One region of the Streptomyces sp. NPDC051018 genome, then DNA from elsewhere that is predicted to be linked to it. Evidence: riboswitches for the same ligand, from Rfam matches in the RefSeq annotation. Region 1 holds a riboswitch; each other region holds the start of a gene.
The links. Region 1 has a riboswitch for cobalamin ahead of ACIBCM_RS09725 (CbtB-domain containing protein). Riboswitches for the same ligand answer to the same signal wherever they lie in the genome.
Positions count from the first base shown of each region.

Region 2: linked by a shared signal. The riboswitch ahead of metE (5-methyltetrahydropteroyltriglutamate--homocysteine S-methyltransferase) and the one ahead of ACIBCM_RS09725 (CbtB-domain containing protein) in region 1 are both predicted to bind cobalamin.
Region 3: linked by a shared signal. The riboswitch ahead of ACIBCM_RS01010 (prenyltransferase/squalene oxidase repeat-containing protein) and the one ahead of ACIBCM_RS09725 (CbtB-domain containing protein) in region 1 are both predicted to bind cobalamin.

Region 1 is NZ_JBITFN010000004.1:202,450-205,702, reverse strand. Features, by position in the region: gene ACIBCM_RS09740 (hypothetical protein) at 1-242, opposite strand, end outside; gene ACIBCM_RS09735 (SigE family RNA polymerase sigma factor) at 235-924, opposite strand; gene ACIBCM_RS09730 (histidine phosphatase family protein) at 1,222-1,788, opposite strand; adenosylcobalamin (AdoCbl) riboswitch at 1,932-2,025, shown strand; gene ACIBCM_RS09725 (CbtB-domain containing protein) at 2,072-2,290, shown strand; gene ACIBCM_RS09720 (CbtA family protein) at 2,511-3,253, shown strand, end outside.
Region 2 is NZ_JBITFN010000026.1:85,157-88,409, reverse strand. Features, by position in the region: gene ACIBCM_RS31395 (sulfotransferase) at 1-795, opposite strand, end outside; cobalamin riboswitch at 1,298-1,498, shown strand; gene metE (5-methyltetrahydropteroyltriglutamate--homocysteine S-methyltransferase) at 1,660-3,253, shown strand, end outside.
Region 3 is NZ_JBITFN010000001.1:255,020-258,272, forward strand. Features, by position in the region: gene ACIBCM_RS01010 (prenyltransferase/squalene oxidase repeat-containing protein) at 154-1,404, opposite strand; cobalamin riboswitch at 1,513-1,638, opposite strand; gene ACIBCM_RS01015 (MBL fold metallo-hydrolase) at 2,987-3,253, opposite strand, start outside.

The DNA.
Region 1 (3,253 bases):
GAGGGGACGTCCGCGGGTACGGGCGGCCGTACCGGCGCGGTCTCCCCGCTCGTGAGGACCACGGAGGCCAGGGACACCACGGCGCACAGCACACCCGCACCGGTCGCGGCCATCAGTCTGTGGCGTCGGCGCTCCCGCCCCTTGGCGACGACCGTACGCGCGTCGATCGGCTGAGCGTGCTCAGCCGCCCGGCCGGCGGCGCTCCGCAGTCCGGCCCGCACGGGGTCGTCGAGGTCAGACATCACGGCTCTCCCCGGTCGGTGCATGGTGATCGGTCTGGTCGAGAAGGTCGGGCGGGTCGAGATGATCCGGCTGGTCGAGAAGGCCGGGCCGGTCGAGAAGGCCGGGCCGGTCGAGAAGGTCGGGCCGGTCGAGAAGGTCGGGCCGGTCGAGAAGGTCGGGCCGGTCGAGAAGGTCGGGCCGGTCGAGAAGGTCGGGCCGGTCGGGATGATCCGGCCGGCCGAGATGGTCGGCGAGCTTGGCGCGGGCCCGGGACAGATGCGTCTTGACGGTGCCGGTGGAGAGCCGGGTCTCGGCCGCTATCTGCTCCACCGGCAGATCACAGACGTAGAAGAGGGCGGCGCACTGCCGCTGCCGCAAGGGCATACGGCGCAGCGCTCGCTCCAGATCGACCATGCCCGGATCCGGCCCTTCGCTCGTCAGGGGGTCGTCCCGCGACTTCCACGCGTGCCGGCCCCGCACGACCCGCCGCCAGCGGCTCACCGCCAGTCGCCACGCGACCGTCCGCACCCATGCCTCGGGCCCCCGCTCGCGCTCCAGCCGGCGGCGTGCTCCCCAGGCCCGTACGAACGCCTCCTGGACCACGTCCTGGGCCTCGTGGAAGTCCCCGGTCATCACATACAGCTGGCCGGTGAGCCGGTGCACGGATCGGGTGTAGAAGTCCGTGAACTCCTCCTCGGTCAAACGTCAGCGCTCCTTGCAGATGTGCGGGTACGCGTCGACGTTACGCCTCGGGGGTTCTGCCCGGTCGACGGGCCGAGACGGAGATCTCTGCCCGCTCGCTCCAGGCGGCCGGGCCGGAGGGCTTCGTGGGCGGCTGCCGGCCCGGCGGCATCCGGCGTGGTGGGTGCACGACAGCGGGTCCCGTTACGTCACCGTACGCCCCGATGCATCCCGGTGCGCGGGACACCGGTCCGGCGGAGCGCACCTGTGCGGGGCCGGTGGCGCGGCCGGGCCGCACCCAGGGACCGGCCGACGCCCTCAGCCCGCCGTCAACGGGCTCCCGCAGCGCAGATTCCAGCGCTCGGAGCGGCCGGTCAGCTCGGTGAGGGCCAGCGGTGGCACATCCAGCCGCCAGAACGCCTCCGGGGGCAGGGCGAGCGCATGCACCACGACCGCCCTGACCAGGGCGGGTTCCACGACCGCCAGCACCTGGCCGTCCGGCAGGGCCGCCAGCCAGCCGCCCACCCGTTCGCACAGCGCCACGAGCGATTCACCGCCGTGCGGGGCGGCCGAGGGGTCGGCGAGCCACGCGGACACCGCTTCCGGCTCGGTCCCGGTGACCTCCGCGAGCCGCCGTCCCCGCCAGCGGCCCACGTCCCAGTCCGCGAGTCCGGCCACGGGTTCCGCCGCCAGCCCGAGGGCGCGGGCCGTCTCCCGGCAGCGCAGGGAGGGGCCGGTGAACGGCCGCCCGGCGCGCGACAGGGTGCCCGCCACGGCCCGCGCGGCGGCGAGACCCTGCTCGTCGAGGGAGACCTCCCCCTCGAAACGTGCCTCCCGCAGCGCGGACGTCGTCGCGGGTGAGATCAATGTCACCCGTACCGTCATCTCCCCACTCCCTCCCGTCGAGTGCTCCAAGAGCCAAGCACATCACGGGAGTTCACATGCCTCCCTTCCCGTGCCGTTCGCGCGTTTGCGCACGTACGAGCCATGGCGGCACCCGGCCGTACACGGTACGGTCACGTGGACATGACGAGGGCGTGACGGAAGTCCGGTGAGAATCCGGCACGGTCGCGCCACTGTGTACCCGTACCTCTGCGGGAAGTCAGACCCAGCGCCCTCGTCCCAGGCACCACGACCGGGACGCGTTGTTCCCTCAGGAGGTTCTGCCATGGCTCAGTCCGCCGCGCCCGCACCCGCCGCCGCACCGGCACTCACCCCCGTCTCACTGAGGGCGATCGCCCCCTGGGCCGCCTTCTTCGGCCTGCTGATGCTGGTCCTCCTCTACTTCGTCGGCGCGGAGCAGGGCGCGGTCGCGCTCGTCTCCGGAGAGACCGTCCACGAGTGGGTCCACGACGGGCGTCATCTGCTCGGCTTCCCCTGCCACTGAGGGCCGCGCCCGGACGTCAACGGACCCCGGAAGTCCAGGGACACGGAAGTCCAGGAACACGGATGTCCTCCGGACCCCGGACGCCTCGCCCGCACACACATCGTTCCGGCGGCACACCCCCCTCCGGAATCCCTCTCGCGGCGCCCCGGCGCCGTATCTCGGACGCGTTGTCCGCAGCAGCGGACCGAGCCGCCTTCACCACACAGGGGAACACTCACCCATGCCTTCCATATCCGTCAGAGCCCTGCTGGTGCGCGGTATGCTCGCGGGCCTCGTCGCCGGGGTGTTCGCGCTGGCCGTCGCGTACTTCATCGGCGAGGGCCCGGTGGACGCGGCCATCGCCTTCGAGGAGGCCGGCAGCCATGAGCACGGCGGCGAGGAACTCGTCAGCCGCGCCATGCAGTCGACCGCCGGTCTCGCCACCGGCGTCCTGGTCTTCGGCGTCGCGATCGGCGGGATCGCCGCGCTCGCGTACTGCGTCGCCCTCGGCCGTATCGGGCGGTTCGGCCCGCGCGCGACGGCCGCGCTGGTGGCCCTCGGCGCACTGGTCACCGTGTACGTCGTGCCGTATCTGAAGTACCCGCCGAACCCGCCGGCCGTCGGGGACCCCGGCACCATCGGCGGGCGCACCGCGCTGTACTTCCTGATGATCGTGCTCAGTGTGCTGCTGGCGGTGGCCGCGGTGATCGCCGGGAAGCGGCTGGCGCCCCGGCTGGGGAACTGGAACGCGACCGTCGCCGCGGCGGCCGGGTTCGTCGTGGCCGTGGGGGTCGCGTTTGTGTTCCTGCCGTCGTTCAACGAGGTCCCGAAGGGCTTCCCGGCCACCGTGGTCTGGGAGTTCCGGCTGGCGACCCTCGCGATCCAGGTCACCCTGTGGACGGTCTTCGGGCTGGTCTTCGGACAGCTGGCGGAACGGCTCCTCGCCCCGGCGACGGCCCCGGGGTCCACGGGAACACCGGCCAC
Region 2 (3,253 bases), on a different contig from region 1:
GGGCACCGCGCCGAGCAGTTCCACGCCCTCGACGACGAGCTGGGACCACAGGGCGCCGAAGTCCCCGATCGGCAGCTCGCGGCCGTGGACCAGGGCGGGATCGATGGGGTCCCCGAGCAGTCCCGACAGTTCCGGGGGCAGCGACCGCACGTCGTCCTCGGTCAGCGCGGCCGGATCGGCGACCCCCGTCCGGGCGATGATCTCCCTCAGGAGGAGGATCAGCCGGAACCCCGTATGGCGGCTCATCGACAGGGCGCAGTCGGGGCCGTCCCGGAAGAGATGGACGAACTTCGCGCGGGGGAAGGCCGCACGCAGCCGCGGGACCCAGTGGGTGGAGTATCCCGAGCGCTCGACCACGGCACTGCGGCCGAACCGTGTGCACAGGGTGTCGAAGAGTGCCTCGTAGTGTCCGGCGGCGGTCCGCATCGGCCACCGGGTGACCTCGTTCCCGAGGTCGTCGAACAGCGCGTCGGGTGCGTCGGTCAGATGGGGGAGCACCGTCAGACAGAGCGCGGGAATGCCCGTGGTCCCGGCCGAGAACCGCCCGGGCCGCAGCGGATACAGGAACTCCGGCAGGGGGAGCCCGCTGCGGATCATGGTGTCGAAGAGCGGGTTGGGCCGGGCGAGTAACTGCCAGAACCGGCCGCCGTCGAGCCGTTCCGGCGGGAGTCCCGCCCTGCCCACCGAGGCCAGCAGCTCATTGAGGCTGAGGACGTCCGGATGCCGGTTGACGATCTGGGACAGAGCGGTCGATCCGCTGCGCCCCGTACCGACGACAAAGGTCAGGCTCCGCAAACTGTTCTCCTTCGCACGACTCGGTGAGGATCCTCCCGACCGCCGACCGCCGACCGCCGACCGCTCGACCGCTCGGCCGTCGGGGAACCGGGCCCGGCTCCACTCCGGCCACCCGTGCCTTCCGGTGACGCCACCCGGCCCGGCGGTCCCGGTCCCGGGATCCCCCTGGAGGGCCAGGATGCCCCCGGGAAGCCCGCCGTTGTCCAGGAGCCGGACGGAAAGGACCGTACGGGTGATGCGAGGTCCGGGAAGGGCTCCGTACACAAGCGCGAGTGGCACCCGGGGTTCCGGGGGTGCCCCGGGCGGCGCCCGGCGCGCAGGGGGAACGCGAGTCTCCGCGCGTCCCCGTCCGGCCGCTCCCTCGGCCCGCCGTCCCCCGTCACGTGACTCCCGCCCGCCGTCTCCCGCCCCCGCGCCTCCTGTCTCCCGTCTCCTGACGAGGTCCGGATGGTGAACAGCGGTGAACGTTTCCGATCACAGGACTAGGCTGGCGGACGCAGCCGGTTCGCCCTGCCCGCCAGGCAGGCGCGTCGCAAGAGGGAACCCGGTGGGAATCCGGGACTGCCCCGCAGCGGTGAGCGGGAACGACCGCCGTCATACGCACTGGATCCACGACGGGTCCGGGAAGCGACGGCCAGTAGGTGTTTCGCCCGTCGAGACGTGCCCGCGAGTCCGAAGACCTGCCTGCTGCCCGTGTACGGACGACCGTGCGCGGAGATCCCGGTGACCTCGTGGGCGGGTCGGCGTGCTTGTCCGGTGGACGATCGCACCCATGGTGCGCATCCGGTCCACGGGATTCGCTCAGCCTTCGCGTTCGCGTGCCGTCCCGGGACATACGGAGACACACTCGCGAAGGAGAGTTCCGTGACAGCCAAGCCCGCGGCCGCGACAGCGCGGTCCACCGTGTACGGCTACCCCCGCCAGGGCCAGAACCGGGAACTGAAGAAGGCCGTCGAGGGCTACTGGAGGGGACGCGTCACCGCCGCCGCCCTCCGGGAGACCGCGACCGCGCTGCGCAGGACGAACTGGCGGCAGCTGGCCGACGCGGGCATCGACGAGGTGCCCACCGGGGACTTCTCGTACTACGACCACGTCCTGGACACCAGCGTCATGGTCGGCGCGGTCCCGGCCCGGCACCGCGAAGCCTTCTCGGCCGACGCGCTCGACGGCTACTTCGCCATGGCGCGGGGCACCGAGGACGTGGCGCCCCTGGAGATGACCAAGTGGTTCGACACCAACTACCACTACCTCGTCCCGGAACTCGGCCCCGACACCCGCTTCACCGCCGATGCCACCAAGCAGGTCGCCGAGCTGGAGGAAGCCCTCGCACTCGGCCACACCGCCCGCCCGGTTCTCGTCGGTCCCGTGACCTATCTCCTGCTGGCCAAGCCCGCCCCCGGCGTCGCCGCCGGATTCGAACCGCTCACCCTGCTGGACCGGCTGCTGCCCGTGTACGCGGAGATCCTGGCCGATCTGCGGGCCGCGGGAGCCGCATGGGTCCAGCTCGACGAGCCCGCCCTCGTCCAGGACCGCACCCCGGCCGAGCTGAACGCCACCGCCCGCGCCTACCGGGACCTCGGGGGCCTCTCCGAGCGGCCCAAACTGCTGGTCGCCTCGTACTTCGACCGGCTCGGCGATGCCCTGCCCGTTCTCGCCAAGGCCCCCGTCGACGGGCTGGCCCTCGACTTCACCGAACGGGCGGCCGCCAATCTCGACGACCTGGCCGCCGCCGGCGGACTGCCCGGCAAGCGCCTGGTCGCGGGGGTGGTCAACGGCCGCAACATCTGGATCGACCGGCACGAGAAGTCCCTCGCGACCCTCGGCACGCTCCTCGGGCTCGCGGACCGGGTCGACGTCTCCGCCTCCTGTTCCCTCCTGCATGTCCCGCTCGACGCCGAGGTCGAACGGGAGATCGACCCCGGGATCGCCCGCTGGCTGTCCTTCGCCCGCCAGAAGGCCCGCGAGATCGTCACCCTCGCCCGCGGACTGAGTGAGGGAACCGGCGCCATTGCCGCCGAACTCGCCGCCAACCGGGCCGCCCTGGCCTCCCGCGCGGAATCGGCCCTCACCTCCGACCCGGCCGTCCGGGCCCGTACCGCCTCCGTCACCGCCGCCGACGGCCGCCGCCCGGAGTCCTATGTCCAGCGGGCCGCCGCCCAGCGCGCCCGCCTCGGCCTGCCCCTCCTGCCGACCACCACCATCGGCTCCTTCCCGCAGACGGCCGGACTGCGGACCGCGCGCGCCGATCTGCGGGCCGGACGCATCGACACCGCCGGATACGAGGAGCGGATCAAGGACGAGATCCGGGAGGTCGTCGCCTTCCAGGAGAAGGCGGGCATCGACGTCCTCGTCCACGGCGAACCCGAACGCAACGACATGGTGCAGTACTTCGCCGAGCAGCTCACGGGCTGTGTCGCCACCCGGCACGGCTGGGTCCAGTCGTACGGCACCCGCTGTG
Region 3 (3,253 bases), on a different contig from region 1:
GGCCCAGAGGGAGCGGGCGTGAGTGCCGGGGGGTGCGGGGGAGCGGTCGCGGGTGCCGCCGGGTGCGGGGCAGGGCCTGGGCGAGCAGCCGCGTACGCCGCCGGGCGCGGGTCACGGCCCGGGGAAGCAGCCGTGCGTACCGCCGGGCGCGGGTCACGGCTGGGACTTGCGGCGGCCGCTGAGCAGGATGCCCGCGCCGACGCTCGCCGCGAAGAACGCGCCGACGATCCACCAGACACCGACCCCGGAGTCGTCCTTCTTCCCGTCCTGCTCCCGCTGCTCCTTCTCCCGTGCCGTGTCCGTCACGACCGTCCGCGGGGCCGGGCCCGTCGCGCCCAGGGCCGCCACCAGATCGGTGCCGCCGAAGTCCTTCGGGTCCGTGCCCGTCGCATGGGCCGCGAAGATCAGCTGCGCGTACGCCGCCGGGCCGGACTCCTTCGCCCAGGCCGCCGCGTTCTGCTTCAGCCAGCCGAGGGGCTTGCCGGCCTGCTCGGTCAGGCCCTGCGCGGCCAGGGCGACGACAGCGTCGGCGGTGTTCCCGACGTCGGGCTTGGCGGTGGTGTCGGCGGCGCCCGGCATCGGCGGCGCGTTGAGATGGCCGGTCGCGGCGAGGGCGCTCGTGAGATAGGCGCCGCCGTTGTGGGCGGCGCCCTCGACCGTGGTCGCGGGCTTGCAGGCGGCGCCACCCGCGTCCTTCGCGCCCGCCGTCACCACCAGGCCCTTCCCGTGCGCGCCGATCACCGCGGCGGCGGTGGAGTCGGCGACGACACCGGGCTGCTTCGGCTGGAAGACGAACGCGCCGCCGTCCTTGCCGCCACAGGGCCGCGCGAAGGTCAGCAGGGCGTCGTACGGCGACTTCCCGCCCTTCGACACGACGGCGTCCGGCTTCTCGCCCGCCGCGGCGAGCGCGCCGATCACGACGGAGGTGGAGTTCGCGTCGCTGGCCCCGCCCGGGTTGTAGCCCCAGCCGCCGTCCGTGTTCTGTACGGACTTCAGCCAGGCCACCGACTTCTTCACCGCCGGGTCCTGCCCGCCGAGCGCGGCGAGGGCCTGCACCGCGGCGGCCGTGGCATTGGAGTCAAGCGGCAGCTTGGCGTCGCAGGGACCGGTCACGTCCGCGCGGTACGAGGGGAACGCGCCGCTGTCGCACTGCTGGCCGACCAGCCAGTCCACCGCCTTCACGGCGGGCAGCACACCGACCGTGTCCTGCGCGAGCAGGGCCAGGGACTGGCGCCAGACGCCGTCGTACGCCGGGTCGCTCGTCCCGTACAGACCCGACGGCGTGGCGGCCGGCGGCGGGGGGCTCGTCGCCGCGAAGGCGGCCGGTACGGACGCGGGGAGGACGGCCGCGGTCAGCACGGCGGATGCGGCGAGCACGGCGGCGCGGCGGCGGGCGGTGGTCATGACGGGCGGTGCCTTCCCTGCGGTGGCCGGGCACGGGCACGGTCAGGCGCCAGGGCTCCGGACCGTATTCCTCGACGGTGCCGGTCACCGGCGGCTGCCGGTGGCACGAGCCGGTCACGTCCCCGTCCAGGGCATTCCGACTCGCCGCCGGGTGGGCGGCTCACGGCTGCGGGTCAGCGCCGGATTCGCACCGGCTTCCCCCTGTACAGGTGTGAAACGACCCGCTCACTCTACCGGCCGGTGTTTCCGTGGGTGAGGGCGCGTTCCGCCAGGCTCTCCCACCCACACCAGCGGCCGGTTCCGGGCTCCTCCGGCCTCGGACGCCCGGGACCTGTGCGCTGGGCCGCTCCCTTCGCGCAAGTTCCGGGGGCTCACACCGGGCACACCGACCCGGCCCCAACCCCGGGACCGTCCTCAACCACCGGGCCCGGCACCATGCAGCCGGGCTGGACGGGCTGGAAGCACCCACCCCGGGACCCCTCGTCGAAGGCCGGGCTGGCACAATCCAGTCGGGCCAGAGGGGTGGGAAGCACCCGCCCCGGGACCCCTCGTCGAACACCCGGCTGGCACAAGCCAGCCTCGCTGGACGGGCTGGAAGCACCCACCCCGAGATCCCTCGTCGACCACCGGGGCCGGCACAATCCAGCCCCGCTGGACGGGTGCGAAGCACGCGGCCCGAGGCCTCTTGTCGAACACCCGGCTGGCACCATGCAGCCGCGCTCAAAGCACCTGCCCTGGGGCCTCTTCGCCGAAGGCCGGGCTGGCACAATCCAGCCGGGCTGGACGGTTGGGAAGCACGCGGCCCGAGGCTCTTCGTCAAAAGCCGGGCCCGGCACAATGCAGCCGCGATGGAAAGGCTGGAAACACCCACCCCGGGACCCCTCGTCAAAAGCCGGGCCCGGCACAATCCAGCCCCGCCGGACTAGCTGGAAACACGCGGCCCGAGGCCTCTTCGCCGAAGGCCGGGCTGGCACAATCCAGCCGGGCTGGACGGTTGGGAAGCACGCGGCCCGAGGCCCTTCGCCGAACACCGGGCCCGGCACAATCCGGCTGCTGGGCGGGTTGGAAGCACCTGCCCCGAGGTCCCTTCGTCGACCACCGGCCCGGCACAATCCAGCCCCGCCGGACGGGCTGGAAGCACCCGCCCCGGGACCCCTCGTCAAACGCCGGGCCAGCACAAACCAGCCCCGCCGGCGATTGAGGCGCGGGGTCCGGGGCAGAGCCCCGCAAGCAACCCCGGACCCCGGACGGCACGGGTTCCGCCGGGCGCCGCCCGCGCCACCCGGCGGCCCTGGGCGGCCGGCCCGCCCGCCCCCAGGGCAGGACCCGGAAGCGCCGGACCGGGCTCACGAATCAGCACGCTCACTCGCGCGCCGGACCGGGCTCACGAATCAGCACGCTCACTCGCGCGCCGGACCGGGCTCACGGATCAGCACGCTCACTCGCGCGCCGGACCGGGCTCACGGATCAGCACGCTCACTCGCGCGCCGGACCGGCACGCTCACCCGCCCCCGGGCCCACCCGGGCCCACCCGCGCCCGCGGGCCAAGGCCCCGTCCGCCCCGCCAGGTGGCCGGCTTCGTTCACACGGCCACAAACCTCGTCGGGCGCCCCTGAAGCGCCTCGGCCAAACCCAGTTTCACCAGCCTGCGGATATGGGCCTCGGCCTCGGAGACGGCGATATTGCGGGAGTCGTAGGGGATCAGTTCCCAGGGGCGGTTCCACTCCATGCGCTCGGCGAGCTGCCAGGGCGTGAGGGGCTCCGCCAGGAGGGCGAGCAGGCCGTCGAGGCGTTCCTGATGGTGCCGCAGCAACTCGCGGACCCGTTCCCCGGCCGTGGTGAACGCGTA